4 regions of the Streptomyces sp. NPDC058284 genome follow, and region 2 is predicted to be linked to each of the others. Evidence: riboswitches for the same ligand, from Rfam matches in the RefSeq annotation. Region 2 holds a riboswitch; each other region holds the start of a gene.
The links. Region 2 has a riboswitch for cyclic di-AMP ahead of ACFVYR_RS19820 (M23 family metallopeptidase). Riboswitches for the same ligand answer to the same signal wherever they lie in the genome.
Positions count from the first base shown of each region.

Region 1 (3,964 bases), on a different contig from region 2:
GCGGCCGAGCGGGACTTGCCCTCGAACTCGTAGGAGCCGTCCTTGTAGAACTCGGACGCGGCGACGTCGAGGGCGAGCGCGACCTGCTCACCGGGGACGTAACCGGCCTGCTTGATGGCCTCGAGGATGAGGTCGAGCGCGGCGCGGTTGGAGTCGAGGTTCGGGGCGAAGCCGCCCTCGTCGCCGAGGCCGGTGGAGAGGCCCTTCTCCTTCAGCACCTTCTTGAGGGTGTGGTAGACCTCGGTGCCCCAGCGCAGGGCCTCGGAGAACGACTCGGCGCCGATCGGCGCGATCATGAACTCCTGGATGTCGACGTTCGAGTCGGCGTGCGACCCGCCGTTCAGGATGTTCATCATCGGGACGGGCAGCAGGTGCGCGTTCGGGCCGCCGAGGTAGCGGAACAGCGGCAGGTCGCTGGCCTCGGAGGCGGCGTGCGCGACGGCGAGCGAGACGCCGAGGATGGCGTTGGCGCCGAGCGAGCCCTTGTTGTCGGTGGCGTCCAGGTCGAACATGGCCTGGTCGATCAGGCGCTGCTCGGTGGCGTCGTAGCCGACCAGCTCCGGGCCGATCTGCTCGATGACGGCGAGGACGGCCTTCTCGACGCCCTTGCCCTGGTAACGGTTGGGGTCACCGTCACGGAGTTCGATGGCCTCGAAGGCACCGGTGGAGGCACCGGACGGGACGGCGGCACGACCGGTGCTGCCGTCGTCGAGGCCGACCTCGACCTCGACCGTGGGGTTGCCTCGGGAGTCCAGGATTTCCCGGGCTACGACGACGTCGATGGACGGCACGAGCATCTCCTTCTGGGATGTGACGCGTTTACGCGAGCCGCTTCGGCCCTGCGTCTCCTGAGCCTAACCGGCTCCGGGCCTTCAGCCAGCCGACCGCCCGTCCCGTGGGACGGACAAGAGGCCAAATCCCCGGGAAGCAGGACGGAGGACCACGTTTCTACTCGCTAGTAGCGAACACGCGGCGAACCCGGAGTCGTCGGCCGCGACGCGTCCGGGGACGTTTCCGGCGGCGGACATGGCCCCGCCCCGGTGCGTACGGGGGATACGCGCACCGGGGCGGGGAGCCCGTGGGGACGGGGCGGCCGTGCGTCCGCCGAAGCACGGCCGGGTGGGGCCGCAGCGACTAGCTGAGGTGCAGCTGCTGGCCCGGGTAGATGAAGTCGGCGTCGCTGATGATGTCGCCGTTCAGCTTGTAGACCTTCTGCCAGCCGCCCTTGACGTGGTGCGACTCGGCGATCTTGGACAGGGTGTCGCCCGTCTTGACCTTGTACTCGCCGTCACCCTTCTTGACCGTCTTGCCGGTCGGGGTCTCGACGGTCTTCTTGGACTCGGTCTGCGGCGCGGGCTGCGGCTTCGGAGCGGCCTGCTGCTGCGGAGCCGCCTGCTGCTTGGGCGCAGCCTGCTGCTGCGTCTGCGGCTGCGGCTTCTGCTGGCGCTGCTGCTGCGGGGCCTGCGTCTGCGAGCCGCCGCCACTGCTGGGCGAGGCGCCCGAGAGGCCGACGCCGCAGGACGGCCAGGCGCCCTTGCCCTGGCTCGCGAGGACCTTCTCGGCGATTTCGATCTGCTGGGCCTTGGAGGCCTTGTCGGCGGTCGGCGCGTACTTCGTACCGCCGTACGCGGCCCAGGTGGAGGGCGAGAACTGCAGACCACCCTGGTAACCGTTGCCGGTGTTGATGGACCAGTTACCGCCGGACTCGCACTGGGCGACGGCGTCCCACTCCTGGCCGGTGGCGGCGTTGGCCGAACCGGCCGCCATCAGCGGGGCGGCGACAGCGGCGCCGGTCACGCCGACGAGCGTGGCGACACGGGTGGCCTTGGACGGGCGACGGTGCTTGCCCTTGCCGGAAAGCAGCATGAGTTGATCCCCTACACCGACGCCTGCGAGGTGAGCTGTCGGGTTCGGGCCGATGTGGTTGCCCGGTCGCCCTCCTTGAGCGCGACTCCACCCCTAGCCGTTCCCGTCCGTCCCGCGGCGCAGCCTGATGGCTGCTCAGCCGCTCGACGGACGGAACCGGCGCAAACCTTGGTTCCCCCGCTCCTGCCCACGGCGCTCGAAGCGACGACTGTTCCCGTCCGGCCGTTGGCAGGATTCGGCGTACCGACCGGCGGGGCTCACCAGTGGCGAGCGGTGACGACGGTAATCACGTCTTCCACACAATTTCAAAGACGATCACGGCTTCTGAGACCCATGTCTCACTTACGCCAAACCGGGCATACGACGCGAAGGCCCCGGCCGACTCTTCGTCAACTACCGTTACTTTTCGCCCAGATCGAGGCTCTGACCGGGAAGAATGAGGTCCGGGTCGGTGCCGACGGTCTTCTTGTTCTCGGTGTAGAGCTCGTGCCAACCGCCCTTCACGTCGAGGTCGTCCGCGATGCGCGAGAGGTTGTCCCCCGAACGCACCGTGTACGTCCCGTCGGCGACCGCGCCGGTGCGCTCCTCGCCGCGCGAGGCGTGCCGTCCGGGACGGCCGCCGGCGCTCTCGCTCTCGTCCGCGCGGTCGCCGCGGTGGCGGCCGGAGGAGCCGTCGGAGCCCTCCGAGGGGGCCGTCGCGTCCTCGGAGCCGGGCGAAGTGCCGCCCTCACCGCCGGACTTGCCCGAGCCGTCCGGGCCGCCCTCGCCGTCCTCCTCGTCCGCCCCGCCCTTGCCGGGATCGGCGTCCGTACCGGCCTTACCGCCCTTGTCGTCCTTTTCGCCGGACTCGTCGTGATTCTTCTCTCGCGCGTCGGCGTCGGTCCCGGGCGTGTCGCTCGCGTCGTCGGAGGGGTCGTCCGAATCCGCCGCGTCCGCCGAACCCGCCGGGTCCGAGGGCTCGTCGGACCGTTCGTCCTTCTTCTCGGAGTCCTTGGACCCCTTGGCGTCCGCCGAATCCTTGGGAGCCTTGGAGCCCTTGGAGTCCGAGGAGTCCGACGAGCCGGACGGCTCCTGCTCGATGGGGGCGCCCGGGTCGACGTCGGCCGCGGCGCCGCCGTCGGTGAGTCCGGCGATCGGGGCGCAGCTCGGCCAGGCGGCGGTGCCCTTCGCGTCGAGGACGTTCTCGGCGACGGCTATCTGCTGGGACTTGGAGGCCTGGTCGGCGCTGGGCGCGTAGGCGAGGCCGCCGTGGCTCTCCCAGGTCTCCTGGGAGAGCTGGAGCCCTCCGTAATAGCCGTTGCCGGGGTTCGCGCTCCACGCGCCGCCGCTCTCGCACTGGGCGAGCTTGTCCCACGTGTCGGTGGAGGCGGCGCTCGCGCTGGTGGCGGCGAGCAGCGGGATGGCGATGGCTGATCCGGTGACGCCTGCCGCGACGATGAGAGCCGGGGCCTGGCGGGGGCGTCGGTGACGACCTTGACCGGAGAGCATGCGGTTGCCTTTCAGGAGACTGCAGCGAACGGCTGGGGCGCCCGGGGGCGCCCAAGTCGTCGTGAACGTAGCCGCAGTCGAACGCTTGTCACAAGTCGATGCAGCGGAGATCACGTGAACATCACAGTCCTGACGGCCCGTCAGCCGGGCCGTCACCGCTGTGCGTCTGTGAACTCCACCGGCAGCGTGCGCAGTCCCCGCATGATGAGCCCGCCACGCCACCGCAAATCGGCGGGTTCCACCGCGAGTTGCAGGTCGGGAAGGCGTCTGAGCAGCGTCGCGAGGGCGGTCCTGCCCTCCAGGCGGGCCAGCGGGGCGCCGAGACAGTAGTGGATTCCGTGCCCGTATCCGAGGTGTTGGTTATCACTGCGCGAAAGGTCGAGGGTGTCGGGCCGGTCGAAGCGGGCCGGGTCGCGGTCCGCGGCGGCGAGCACCACGAGGACGGGGTCGCCCGCGGCGATGTCCTCGCCGCCGATGGTGAGCGCCTCGGTCGCGAACCGCCAGGTGGCGAGCTCCACGGGCCCGTCGAAGCGGAGCAGTTCCTCGACACCGGTCTCCAGGAGCCCGGTGTCGCCATCCGCCAGCGCCCGCTGCAGCCGCTCGCGCTGTT
Region 1 covers NZ_JBHVYE010000021.1:70,550-74,513, forward strand. Annotated here, with positions in the region: gene eno (phosphopyruvate hydratase) at 1-791, opposite strand, end outside; gene ACFVYR_RS26570 (transglycosylase family protein) at 1,135-1,866, opposite strand; cyclic di-AMP (ydaO/yuaA leader) riboswitch at 1,871-2,071, opposite strand; gene ACFVYR_RS26575 (transglycosylase family protein) at 2,266-3,354, opposite strand; gene ACFVYR_RS26580 (cytochrome P450) at 3,507-3,964, opposite strand, start outside.
Region 1: another riboswitch for cyclic di-AMP. It lies ahead of ACFVYR_RS26570 (transglycosylase family protein); the one in region 2 lies ahead of ACFVYR_RS19820 (M23 family metallopeptidase).

Region 2 (3,964 bases):
CCCTCGACCGGCTGGCGAAGCTGGTCTCGGAGGGGCTCGAGGAGCTTCCGGAGACGGTCTAGGACACATTCCTGGAAAATGCGCCGATGGGGTCGCCCGGAATTCCGGGCGACCCCATCGGCGTTTACGCGTGATGGATTGACTCTTTCTTTATATACGGCGTCTCCGTTAATTCCGGAGGCTCACCGTGTTTACGGCATGTTGCGAATTCCTCACGCGCTCGGGTCCTGGCCGTCCCCCGTGACGCAGGCGGTGGGTGGCCGCCACCCGCGCGGCGTGCGCGGCGGTGAGCGCCCTGGCGCGCTCGGCGTCCCCGCGGGCGACCGCGTCCAGGATCTCGGCATGCTCGGACCAGGACTCGGCCGGCGCCGCCGGACGGTCGACGACGTACATCCAGGCGGTCTTCTGCCGGAGCTGGGTCAGCAGCGCGCTGAGGCCGGGGCTGCCGGACGCCTGGGCGAGCGTCTCGTGGAACCAGCCGCCCAGGGACCGCAGATCCTCCCCCTGACCACTCCCGGCGCGCTCGCGGCCCATCCTGACGAGACCGCGCAGGACCTTGAGGTGGGCGTCCGTGCGGCGCTGCGCGGCGCGTGCCGCGGCGAGCGGTTCGAGCAGCGTCCGGACCTCGAGGAGGTCCGCCGCCTCCTGCTCCGTGGGCTCCGCGACACAGGCGCCCGCATGTCTGCGGGTGACGACGAACCCCTCGGCCTCCAGGGTGCGCAGGGCCTCGCGGACCGGGACGCGCGAGACGCCGTAGCGGCGCGCGAGGAGGTCCTCGGTGAGCCGGCCGCCTCTTTCGTGGACACCGGCGACAATGTCGTTCCGAATGGCCGTGCATACCGAATGCGCGGGAACACGCATGACCGGACCTCCGCCTTCATCCCCGCGAAACGCGGTCGACCGACGCTCATTCAGTGACTCTATTGCAGAGCGTCGGAATTTCCGACGGCGGTCCGGAATTCGTGGATATCTTTTGGCCAAGGGCCCTGCGAGGAGAGTTCCGGGGGTCCGGGGATGCGGAGGGGCGCAAGGACGAAAGCCCCGGCTCGGGAGGAGCCGGGGCTTTCGTGGAGTGCTGCGGGAGCCGTGCAGTCCGTCGCTCAGACGTTGACGCCGTGCGAGCGGAGGTAGGCGATCGGGTCGATGTCCGAGCCGTACTCCGGGCCGGTGCGGGCCTCGAAGTGGAGGTGCGGGCCACTGGAGTTGCCGGTGGAGCCGGAGAGGCCGATCTGCTGGCCCGGGGTGACCGTCTGGCCGACGGTGACACCGAGGGACGACATGTGGCCGTACTGGGTGTACGTACCGTCGTTCATCTTGATGACCACGTTGTTGCCGTAGGCGCCGCCCCAGCCCGCCTCGACCACGGTGCCGGAGCCGACCGCGTGGACGGCGGTGCCGGACGCGGCATGGAAGTCGATGCCGGTGTGGCTGCCGGAGGACCACATGGCGCCGCCGGTCTGGTAACCCGTGGAGACGTACGAGCCCGCGATCGGGGCGACGTAGGTGTTCAGGCGCTTGCGCTCGGCCTCGCGGGCGGCGCGCTCCTTGGCCTTGCGCTCCTTCTCGGCCTTCGCCTTCGCCTCGGCCTCGGCCTTGCGCTTCTCCTCCGCGGCCTTCTTCTTGGCGGCCTCTTCGGCCTTCTGGGCGGCAGCGGCGTCGTCGGCGGCCTGGCGCTGCGCGGCGGCCTGCGCGTCGATGCTCTCGGCGAGCGAGTCGCCGACGGATATCGCCTGGGTGAGGCCGGTGTGCTCGACGGCCGCTTCGTCGGCGGCGGCCAGCGCGGGGGCGGCGAGGCCTCCGATGACACCGGTGGTGGTGAGCGCCGCGACACCGGCGACGTTCGCGGTGGTCCGCGTGAGGCGGCTCGGACGACGGTGCTTCCCGGTGGCACGGGTGAACGCCATGTGGCGGGTGATCCTTTCCTTCCCTCTCGCCTACCGGGTTAGCTGACGGGTTCGGAGCAGGAAGGTCTCCTACGGGTCCCTCACCTCGCGGCAAGGTGCCCGATTCACCCCAGGGGACATGTGGGTCCCCGGCTCCCCTGGCTCGCGCCGTACGGGGACTCGGCGATGACTGTCCGGTGCCGCGGATGCGGCGTGGTGCGCGACGAACAGCCGGACCGACGCTAAACGGGGCCTCTTTCAATCCACAAACAGAACGCGACTTTTGTAGCGCACGCCACACGGCAGACAGGCAACCACCATATGAATCCGGACATATGAGGACCCCGGCGGCCGAAACGGTCGCCGGGGTCCCGAAATGTCCTGACTGTCACTCAGTCCACGCGGGCCTCACTCGGCCCGGGACCTCGCTCGGCCTGGAACCACACTCAGCCCGTGACCACGCTCACGTCGCCGATCCCGAGGGCCCTGACGGGCTCCTCGATCATCGCGGCGTCCCCGACGAGGATCGTCACCAGGCGGTCCTCGGGGAAGGCGTTCACGACGGCCGCGGTGGCCTCCACGGTGCCGGTGTCGGCCAGCCGCCGGTACAGCTGCGCCTGGAAGTCGTCCGGCAGGTTCTGCTCGACCTGGTCGGCGAGCGTGGCCGCGACCGAGGCGGCCATCTCGTACTTGAGCGGGGCGACGCCCACCAGATTCTGCACGGCCACGTCGCGCTCGGCGTCGGTAAGGCCCTCGGCGGCGAGGGTGCGCAGCACCTTCCAGAGGTCCCCGAGCGCCGGCCCGGTGTTCGGGGTGTCCACGGAGCCGCTGATGGCGAGCATCGCGGCGCCCGTCCCGTCCGGCGCCGAACGCAGCACCTGGCTGAACGCCCGCACCCCGTAGGTGTACCCCTTCTCCTCGCGCAGCACCCGGTCGAGGCGGGAGGTGAGGGTGCCGCCGAGGCAGTACGTGCCGAGGACCTGGGCCGGCCAGACGCGGTCGTGCCGGTCGGCGCCGACGCGGCCGATCAGCAGCTGCGTCTGGACCGCTCCGGGGCGGTCCACGATGACGACGCGGCCGTGGTCGTCGGCGGTCACCTGCGGTACAGGGCGCGGCTCGCCCGCGGAGCCGGTCCAGGCGCCGACGGTGTCCTTGAGGACGGCGTCCAGGTCGATTCCGGTCAGGTCGCCGACCACGACGAGGGTGGCCGTGGCGGGCCTGACGTGCTTCTCGTAGAAGGCGCGCACCGCCGCCGAGTCGATGGCCGCGACCGTCTCCTCGCTGCCCTGGCGCGGCCGGGACATGCGCGAGGTCGGCGGGAACAGCTGCTTGGAGAGCTCCTTGGCGGCGCGGCGCGCCGGATTGGCGGCCTCGTGCGGGATCTCGTCCAGGCGGTTGCGTACGAGCCGTTCGATCTCGCCGTCCGCGAAGGCGGGGGCCCGCAGGGCGTCGGCGAGCAGGCCGAGCGCCTTGGGGAGCCTGGAGACCGGGACCTCGAGGGAGACCCGCACGCCCGGGTGGTCGGCGTGCGCGTCGAGCGTGGCGCCGCAGCGGTCGAGCTCGGCGGCGAACTCCTCGGCGGAGTGCTTGTCGGTGCCCTCGTTGAAGGCCCTCGCCATGATCGTGGCGACGCCGTCGAGGCCTTCGGGCTCGGCGTCGAGCGGCGCTTCGAGGTGGATCTCGACGGCGACGACCTGCTGGCCGGGGCGGTGGCACCGCAGCACGGTGAGGCCGTTGGGCAGCGTGCCGCGCCGGGGTGCCGGAAAGGCCCAGGGCTTGGCCGCGCCCGCCTTGGGCTGTGGGTGGAACTGCATCGTCGTCGCGGCCTCGGTCACTTCGCCGCCTCCTCTTCCTCGGCGTACTCCATGCCCTTTTCGCCCTCTTCGCCTTCTTCGCCGTCGTCGGCGACGGTCACGGGTTCGTAGACGAGCACCGCGCGGTTGTCCGGTCGCAGGCGCGCCGCGGCGACCTCCTGGACCTCTTCCGCGGTGACGTCGAGGACGCGCTGCACGGCGGTCAGGGCGAGCTGCGGGTCGCCGAACAGGACGGCGTACCGGCAGAGTTCGTCGGCGCGGCCCGCG
Region 2 covers NZ_JBHVYE010000013.1:152,186-156,149, reverse strand. Annotated here, with positions in the region: gene ACFVYR_RS19830 (HPr family phosphocarrier protein) at 1-62, shown strand, start outside; gene ACFVYR_RS19825 (GntR family transcriptional regulator) at 169-861, opposite strand; gene ACFVYR_RS19820 (M23 family metallopeptidase) at 1,101-1,904, opposite strand; cyclic di-AMP (ydaO/yuaA leader) riboswitch at 1,917-2,079, opposite strand; gene ACFVYR_RS19815 (M16 family metallopeptidase) at 2,330-3,718, opposite strand; gene ACFVYR_RS19810 (M16 family metallopeptidase) at 3,715-3,964, opposite strand, start outside.

Region 3 (3,964 bases), on a different contig from region 2:
GCGCGGTTGTGAAAGATCCACACTTCCTCGCCGACGAACTGCACCTTGCCGAGCCAGCCGGATTCGCCGACACCGGGGAAGTTGGTGTCCCGGCTCCACTTCGCGCCGTCCCACCCGTACAGCATCGGCCGCATCCCGTCGGCGGCCTGCTCGTACCCGGTCGCCCACGCCTCGCCGGAACCGCGGGCGGCCAGATCGAGCACGGTCACCGGCGCGACCGCCGCCGGAACCGGCACCGCCGACCAGCCCGGCGTCACGGCCGAGGCCGGCGACACCGCGGTGACACACGCGATGACGAGGCAGACGATGACCACGCGGAGACCGTGCACAGGACCTCCCAAGGCCGCGAAGGGCGCTCAGCCTAGGGCGTCCGCCCAGCGGTGAACAGGGCTGAACGGGATTGTTCGGTGGCTCGGACCAGGCCTGACGAACAATCCGTGAGCCGGTGAGATCGTTCACGGATGCCGGACCGGTATCCGCCATCGAGCACCAGAAGGAGAACTGTGCTTACTCGCACGAAGCTCACCACCGCGCTGGCGGCAAGCGTCCTCACGGCCGGGATCATCGGCGGCGCCTCCGCGACCGCCGCATCGTCCGAGCATTCGGCCACCCCGTCGGTGGGGCACGCGTCGGCCGCCTCCTGCCTCGGCGGGGACTGGTCGTACGACGGGTACAAGTACGCGCCCCAGGGCGACGGCTACTACGTGACCACCAACCGGTGCGACGACATCCAGGTCAAGCCGGACCGGGACACGAAGATGAAGCTCTGCTACCTGAAGAACCGGAACCCCGACAACAAGGTCTGCAAGGGCTGGGTCACGGCGAAGGCAGCCAAGTGGACCGTCCTCGGCAAGGACTTCAACGACGGCGTCTACTTCTACCTCGACTTCCCCAACTCCCCCTACCTCAAGACGGGGTGGGTCGCCGCCTGACGGCTTGACGTCTGCCCCCGCCTTTTCGGCGGGGGCAGCGCCATGTGCGGACCGGGCGGGGGCATCGCCTCACCGTCCGGCGCGGACAGCAGTAGGACTATGTCCAGGTTTGAACCATAATTATATCTTTCCCCCCTTTGGCACCCCGTGTAGGCAACTGCCTGCTTTCGCGATGTGCCCGAGCGAAATGGCTCACATTCTGACGGCCCGTCGATTCGCATTCCGGGCCGTATCCCATTCGGTGAATTGAGTCACACCGTCCGCCGTACCCCGCTCCGGGAATCTCCGCGCGCATTCCCGCGCCACTCCAGGAGAGTTGGACTTTTGGATCAAAGGCGGCGAGGAGTTTCCGATCTTCAGCGGTAGGCCTCACGCATTGCCGATGCAAATTCGTGTCTTGTTCCGTCCTGTCTTTCTCGTCTAACGTCACCGCCAATCCGGATGGAACGCCGAATCCTGCCGCTGTCCGGAATCCCTTCCACCACTCACTTACGCCCGGCAGGAGCGGGGGACCCAGGTAAGCCGCCGACCCGGATTCCGGGACGGCTCGGGGTGAAGGCGCATTCACCGTGCGTCCGGACATCTCCCGTCCGAACCCGACAGCTCACCTCGCAGGCGACGGAGAGGAATGCGTCATGCCCGCAAAGGGAAAGCACCGCCGCCCCAAGTCGAGCCCGCTCACCCGGGGCATCGCCGCCGCGGGCACGGGCGGCGCCGTGCTCGTCCTGCCGGTGCTCGGCGCCACCACCGCCGCCGCGGCACCGGCCGACGGGGCCGCCAAGCCCACCGCGGCCCCGAAGACCTACGTCGTCCTCGCCGGCGACTCCCTCTCCAAGATCGCCAAGGAGCACTCCCTGAGCGGCGGCTGGAAGGCCCTCTACCAGCAGAACCGCGGCATTCTCGGCGACAACCCGGGGCTGATACACCCCGGCCTCAAGCTCACCCTCGGCAAGGACGACGCGGCCGGGACCGCCTCCAGGACGTCCGCCGAGCGGGCGGACCGCTCCGGCAACACCGACGCGCTCGCCGCCGATGCCCCCACCGCCCCGGCCGTGAAGTCCTACCCGAACGACCTCGACGGCTGGATCAGGGAATCGCTCGACATCATGGCCCAGCACGGCATCCCGGGCACCTATGAGGGCATTCACCGCAACGTCATGCGCGAGTCCTCCGGAAATCCGCTGGCCATCAACAACTGGGACGTCAACGCCATTGCGGGAACCCCCTCCAAGGGGCTCCTGCAAGTTATCGCCCCCACCTTCACCGCCTACCACGTGCCCGGCACTTCGCTGGACAGCTTCGACCCGGTCGCCAACATCACGGCCGCCTGCAACTACGCGGCCGACCGCTACGGTTCGATCGACAACGTGAACGGCCCCTACTAAAAGCGGGCCGGCGTCGCCGAATGGAAAGGACTCCAGAACTCGCCGATGCAAAGGGCGAGTTCAAAAGGTGACAAGCCTTTCGTGCGTCGGTAGCACCTGAGTGCTACCGGCGTACGCGCCGGTCGGTGCGTGAATCGGGCGAGAGAGCCGACACTCGGCGGACGATTCCGCGGCGGCAGCCGGTGAGGATGACGGTCATGGACCCTGAACTCGCCACAGCCATCCCGCCGTTCACCGCCACCCACCCGCCGCTCGCCGACGCGCGCGCCGTCTCCGCCCGGTGAGGGAGGCAAGTCCGGCGCCGGGGCAGAGCCTGGCAGCGCTGCTGCGCCCGTACGCCCGGAGTTTCGCCGCCGTCGTCATCCTGCAGGTCGTCGGTGCCGTCGCGGGTCTCGCGCCGCTGCTCGCGGTCGTCGAGGTGGGGCGTGCCCTGCTGTCGCCGGGGCCGGTCGACCGCGGGCACGTCTGGTCGGCCGTGACCGTGGGTGCGGCCGGGCTGTTCGTCCGGTTGCTGTGCACAGGCGCGTCGTCCGGGATCGGGCACGTCCTCGACGGCCGGGTGCAGCTCTCGTTCCGTCGGCAGCTGGCCTCCCGGCTGGGGCGGGCGCCGATCGGCTGGTTCTCCCGGCGCCGCACCGGTGAGCTGGCCAAGGTGGTGGGGGAAGACGTCAGCGCCGTACACCCGTTCATCGCCCACGCCCCCGGTCAGCTCGTCTCGGCGTTCGTGGTCCCGTTGGTGTCGCTGGTCTACCTGTGCACCGTCGACTGGCGGCTCACCCTCATCACGCTCGTCCCCGTGCTGCTGGCGGTGGCGCTGGTTCCGCTGATGATGACGCCGGCCCGGCTGCGCGAGCAGGAGGCGTTCGACGCGGCCATGGGGCGGATCTCCAGCTCCGTCGTCGAGTTCGTGCAGGGCATCGCGGTGGTCAAGGCGTTCGGCGGATCCGGGCGTGCGCACCGCGAGTTCCGTGCCGCCGTGGACGACTTCACGGACACCTTCCACCGGTGGGTGCGCGGCCTCTCCAGGATCGCCGCGGGGATGCAGCTCGTCCTCTCACCGCCGTTCGTCCTGCTCGTCGTCCTCGTCGGCGGCGCCGCTCTGCTCACCGACGGCGCTCTCGCCCCGGCCGACCTGCTCCCCTTCCTGCTCCTTGGACTCGGCCTGACCGCACCGGTGGAGGCACTCGGCCACGGTTTCGACGACCTGCAGGCCGCGAGGCGCGCGGTCGGCCGCATCCGCGACGTCCTCACCGTACGGCCGCTGCCGGAGCCCGAGCATCCCCTCGCACCCCAGGGCCACCGGGTGGAACTGCGAGACGTCCGGTTCGGCTACGAGGCCGGTCGCGAGGTGCTGCGCGGCATCGACCTCGTGCTGGAACCCGGCACGCTCACGGCGATCACCGGGCCCTCCGGCAGCGGCAAGTCGACGCTGGTCCAGCTGCTGCCGCGATTCTTCGACCCCACCCACGGCTCGATCCTCCTCGGCGGTGTGGACCTGCGCGAGCTGAGCGGCCGTGACCTCTACCGCACCATCTCCTTCGTCTTCCAGGACGTACGCCTGCTGCGCGCCTCCGTGGCGGAGAACATCGCGCTGGCGGTCCCGCACGCCGGCCCCGACGCCGTGACGCGGGCCGCCCGGCTGGCCGA
Region 3 covers NZ_JBHVYE010000006.1:153,200-157,163, reverse strand. Annotated here, with positions in the region: gene ACFVYR_RS11605 (hypothetical protein) at 1-329, opposite strand, end outside; gene ACFVYR_RS11600 (hypothetical protein) at 504-932, shown strand; cyclic di-AMP (ydaO/yuaA leader) riboswitch at 1,409-1,563, shown strand; gene ACFVYR_RS11595 (transglycosylase SLT domain-containing protein) at 1,568-2,317, shown strand; gene ACFVYR_RS11590 (ABC transporter ATP-binding protein) at 2,598-3,964, shown strand, end outside.
Region 3: another riboswitch for cyclic di-AMP. It lies ahead of ACFVYR_RS11595 (transglycosylase SLT domain-containing protein); the one in region 2 lies ahead of ACFVYR_RS19820 (M23 family metallopeptidase).

Region 4 (3,964 bases), on a different contig from region 2:
CGCGGCCCGCGCGACACTGCCGGTGCCGGTGATGCTCCCCGTGCCGTACGCGGCGTACGGGCACCTTCCGCCCGGCCTGCCCCCGTACCAGCCGCAGCCGCAGCCCTACCCGGCCTACGGCTACGGCTACGGCTACCCGACGGCGTACGACAATCCGTACCGCCGCCCCTGAGAGCTATGCGGAAGCCGCCGTGAGGCGCGCGACCTCCGCCTCCGTGAGCTGGAGGTCCGCCACCGCGAGCAGCGCGGGCAGCTGCTCGACCGTGCGGGCGGAGGCGATCGGCGCCGCGACGGTGGGCTGGGCCGCGAGCCAGGCGAGCGCCACGGTCGCGACCTCGGCGCCGCGCTCCGCGGCGATCTCGTCGAGCGCGGTCAGGACGCGGTCGCCGCGCTCGGTGCCCGCGTACTCCTGGACGCGCCCGCTGCGCGCGCTCTCCACCCGCGCACCCGGGCGGTACTTGCCGGTGAGGAAGCCGGACGCGAGTGCGTAGTAGGGCACGGCCGCGAGGCCGGAGCGGGATGCGACCTCCTGGAGCGGGCCCTCGTAGGTGTCGCGGGAGACGAGGTTGTAGTGCGGCTGGAGCGCGACGTAGCGCGCGAGGCCCTCGCGGTCGGAGAAGTCGAGGGACTCCTGAAGCCGTTCCGGGGTGATGTTGGAGGCCGCGATCGCCCGCACCTTGCCGTCCCGCACCAGCTCGTCGAGGGTGCCGATGATCTCCTCGACGGGGACCGACGGGTCGTCGTAGTGCGTGTAGTAGAGGTCGATGTAGTCGGTGCCGAGACGGCGCAGGGACGCGTCGATGCCGCCCTTGACCGTGGCCGGGGAGAGGCCCTTGAAGTCGGGGTGGGCGCCGACCTTCGTGGCGAGGACGACGTCGGAGCGGTTGCCGCGCTCGGCCAGCCACTCGCCGATGAGGGTCTCGGACTCGCCGCCCTTGTTGCCGTCGACCCAGGCCGAGTAGACGTCGGCGGTGTCGATGAAGTTGCCGCCTGCCGCGGTGTAGGCGTCGAGGACGGCGAAGGACGCCGCCCGGTCGGCGGTCCAGCCGAAGACGTTGCCGCCCAGGGCGAGCGGGGAGACCTCGAGTTCGGAAGCGCCGAGTGTACGGAGAGAAGTCATATGTCGCTCAACGTCCCCGACGGTATGCGAATTCCGTCAGGTACGAGCGGCCAATCAGGGGTTCAGGCCCTTGCCCTGCAGCCAGGTCAGCGGGTCGATGCCCGTGCCGTCCGGGGTGTGGACCTCCATGTGCAGGTGGGGCCCGGTGACGTTGCCGGTCGCGCCGACGCGGCCGATGACCTCGCCCGTGGTGACCTTCTGGCCCGCGCTGACATTGAGCGAGGACTGGTGGCAGTACCAGACCTCCGTGCCGTCCTCGAGTTCGAGCACGGTGCGGTAGCCGTACGCGCCCGCCCAGCCGGCCTCCTTGACGGTGCCGGTGTGCACGGCCTTGAGCGGGGTACCCGTGGGAGCGGCGAAGTCCAGTCCGGTGTGGTGGCCCGAGGACCACATGGCACCGGCGTCACCGAAGTGTGAGGTGAGGGTGTACGACGAGGTGGGGATGGCGTAGCTCTTGGCGAGCTTGGCCAGGCGTTCCGCCTCGGCCTTCGCCTTGCGGGCCTCCTCCGCCTTCTTCTTCTTGGCGGCGGCCTCGGCGTCGGCCTTCTTCTCGGCGGCCCGCTGCTGGCCGGCGGCCTGCCGGGCGGCCTGCCGGGCGGTCGCGTCCTCGGCCGCGGTCCGTACGGCGGTGTCGGCCTGGTGCTGCTGGTTCTCGGCCTGCCGCATGATGCGGGCGCGCAGTGCCTCGCCCGCGTCGGTGGTGCCCTGCTCGGCGTCGGCGGTGCTGACACCGGCCGCGGTGAGCGGAGCCGCCGCGGCGGCGTTCGCCGTGGTGTCCGGGGAGTCGTCGGCCAGCAACGAGCCGACGCCGGGCAGCGACTCGGCGTCCGGCAGCGAGTCGGCGACTGTGTCCATGCCCGGCAGGTCGGGCATGGATATGGAGACCGGCGGCCTGCCGTCCTGCGCGGTGGCGATGCCGCCCGCGCCGACGGCGGCGATGACGCCCACACCGAGGACGGTGGAGCTCCGGGCGAGCCCGCCACCGCTCTTCTTGTGCACACGGTGCCTGCCGCGGACGGGACGGACGGACTCCTCGGTGGGGTTCCACTCTTCGAAAGAGCCCTCGTCGTACGAGCCGAAGTCGTCGTCATTCGGTACGTACACGGCTTGGGGGGCAGGCCGGTTGGACGCCACTGGGGCGCGCTCCTTTCCTTCCTTCTCGCCTACCGGGTTAGCTGACGGGTTCGGAGCAGGAAGGTCTCCTACGAGCGTCTGGCGCGGGTGCACGGATGCACGAGGCGCAGAGGCCCGATTCACCCCAAGTTAGTGGTTCCCCGGCTCCCTTGCGGGATTAGGCGCGTGCGCGCGGAGCCGCCTCTAGTGACGGCTGGGACGACCGCGCTGCGTTATCGAACGTTAATAGACAGCGGGTCACTATTCCAAGCTGTTCCGATTGATCGTTAACGCTGTCCACCTGTACGTATGGGGACAGGAGTGGTCAGAACAGGGTGAGTTGACGACACTTCCTCACACCGGGCCGTGCACCGGAACTTCACACTCCCTTGACAACACGTCAGTTGTGATGCGGAGTGGCTCACTTCAATCACCGGCGGTGACGCCCGGATCGGTGACGTCCGGATCCCCCGCGACGGGCCGGCGCACCGCGAGCAGCGCCATGTCGTCGGTCATCCGGCCCCCGGTGTGCCGCCGCACCTCCTCCGCGAGCGCGGCGAGCAGGGCCTGCGGTCCTCCGCGTCCGGGGAAGATCCGCCCGCCGAGCCGGGCCGCCGGATCGTAGAACTCCCCCGTCACGTCGCGCGCCTCCGACAGGCCGTCAGTGTAGAAGAGCAGCATCGCGCCGGGCGGGAACTCCGATTCGTCCGCCCGGTCCGGCCAGACCCCCAGATCGCCCATGCCGAGCGGCAGCGCGGGCTCGCTCGCCGACATGACGCACAGCCGGCCGTCCCCGCGCAGCAGCAGCGGCGCCGGGTGCCCCCGGTTGATCAGCCGTACGCGGCCGTCGGCGTGCCGGATCTCGGCGAGGACGGCGGTGGTGAACCCCTCGAACGCGTCGAGCCCGTCGCGCCGGGTGCCCTCGCGCGCGAGCGCCCGCTCCAGGCGCTGGGCCACCGCCTCTAGGGTGGTCTCCTGCTCGGCGGCCTCCCGGAAGGCGCCGATGACGACGGCGACCGCCGCGACCGCGCCCATGCCCTTGCCCCGTACGTCACCGACGATGAGCCGCACGCCGTGCGGGGTGTCCTGCACCGCGTACAGATCGCCCCCGATGAACGCGTCGGCCTGCGCGGCCTCGTACCGCGCCGCGATGTCGAGCCCGCCGATGCGCGGGTCGGGCTCCGGCAGTACGGCGCGCTGGGTGGTCTCGGCGATGGAGCGGGCGTTGGCGAGCCGGTCGTTGCCGCGGCGGACGACGCGGTTGATGACGATGGCGAGGATTGCGACGGTCACCACGGTGATCACTTCGGTGACGGCCTCGACGCGGCTGTCGGCCCGGGCCCCGAAGTGCAGGAAGAGGACGGCGACGGTGGACGCGGCGCCGGTCAGGACGGTGCTGAGCAGCGAGTAGAAGGGGGCGGCGATCAGCGGGGCGGCCGTGTAGAGGGGGGCCGCGGTGAAGTCCGGCGGGGTCGCCGCGTCGTAGACCACGCCGACCAGCAGGAGCAGCAGCGGCAGGGCCCGGACGAACGCCCATTCGTGCGCGGAGGCACCCCTGTCGCCGGTTCCCGCTCGCTGCCCCACCGCTTGTCTCCCGCCGACTCCGCGCCCATCAACGCGCTCCACTCAGGGTTCCCCCGTCGGGGAGCGGGTGCGAGCCGGTGCGGTCCGACCGGGTTACGGAGGAGGGTCCCCGAGGCGCGCCCGGGGGAAGGGCCGGGAAAACACCTA
Region 4 covers NZ_JBHVYE010000008.1:21,052-25,015, forward strand. Annotated here, with positions in the region: gene ACFVYR_RS13640 (PrsW family intramembrane metalloprotease) at 1-172, shown strand, start outside; gene ACFVYR_RS13645 (aldo/keto reductase) at 176-1,120, opposite strand; gene ACFVYR_RS13650 (M23 family metallopeptidase) at 1,175-2,254, opposite strand; cyclic di-AMP (ydaO/yuaA leader) riboswitch at 2,266-2,428, opposite strand; gene ACFVYR_RS13655 (PP2C family protein-serine/threonine phosphatase) at 2,660-3,817, opposite strand.
Region 4: another riboswitch for cyclic di-AMP. It lies ahead of ACFVYR_RS13650 (M23 family metallopeptidase); the one in region 2 lies ahead of ACFVYR_RS19820 (M23 family metallopeptidase).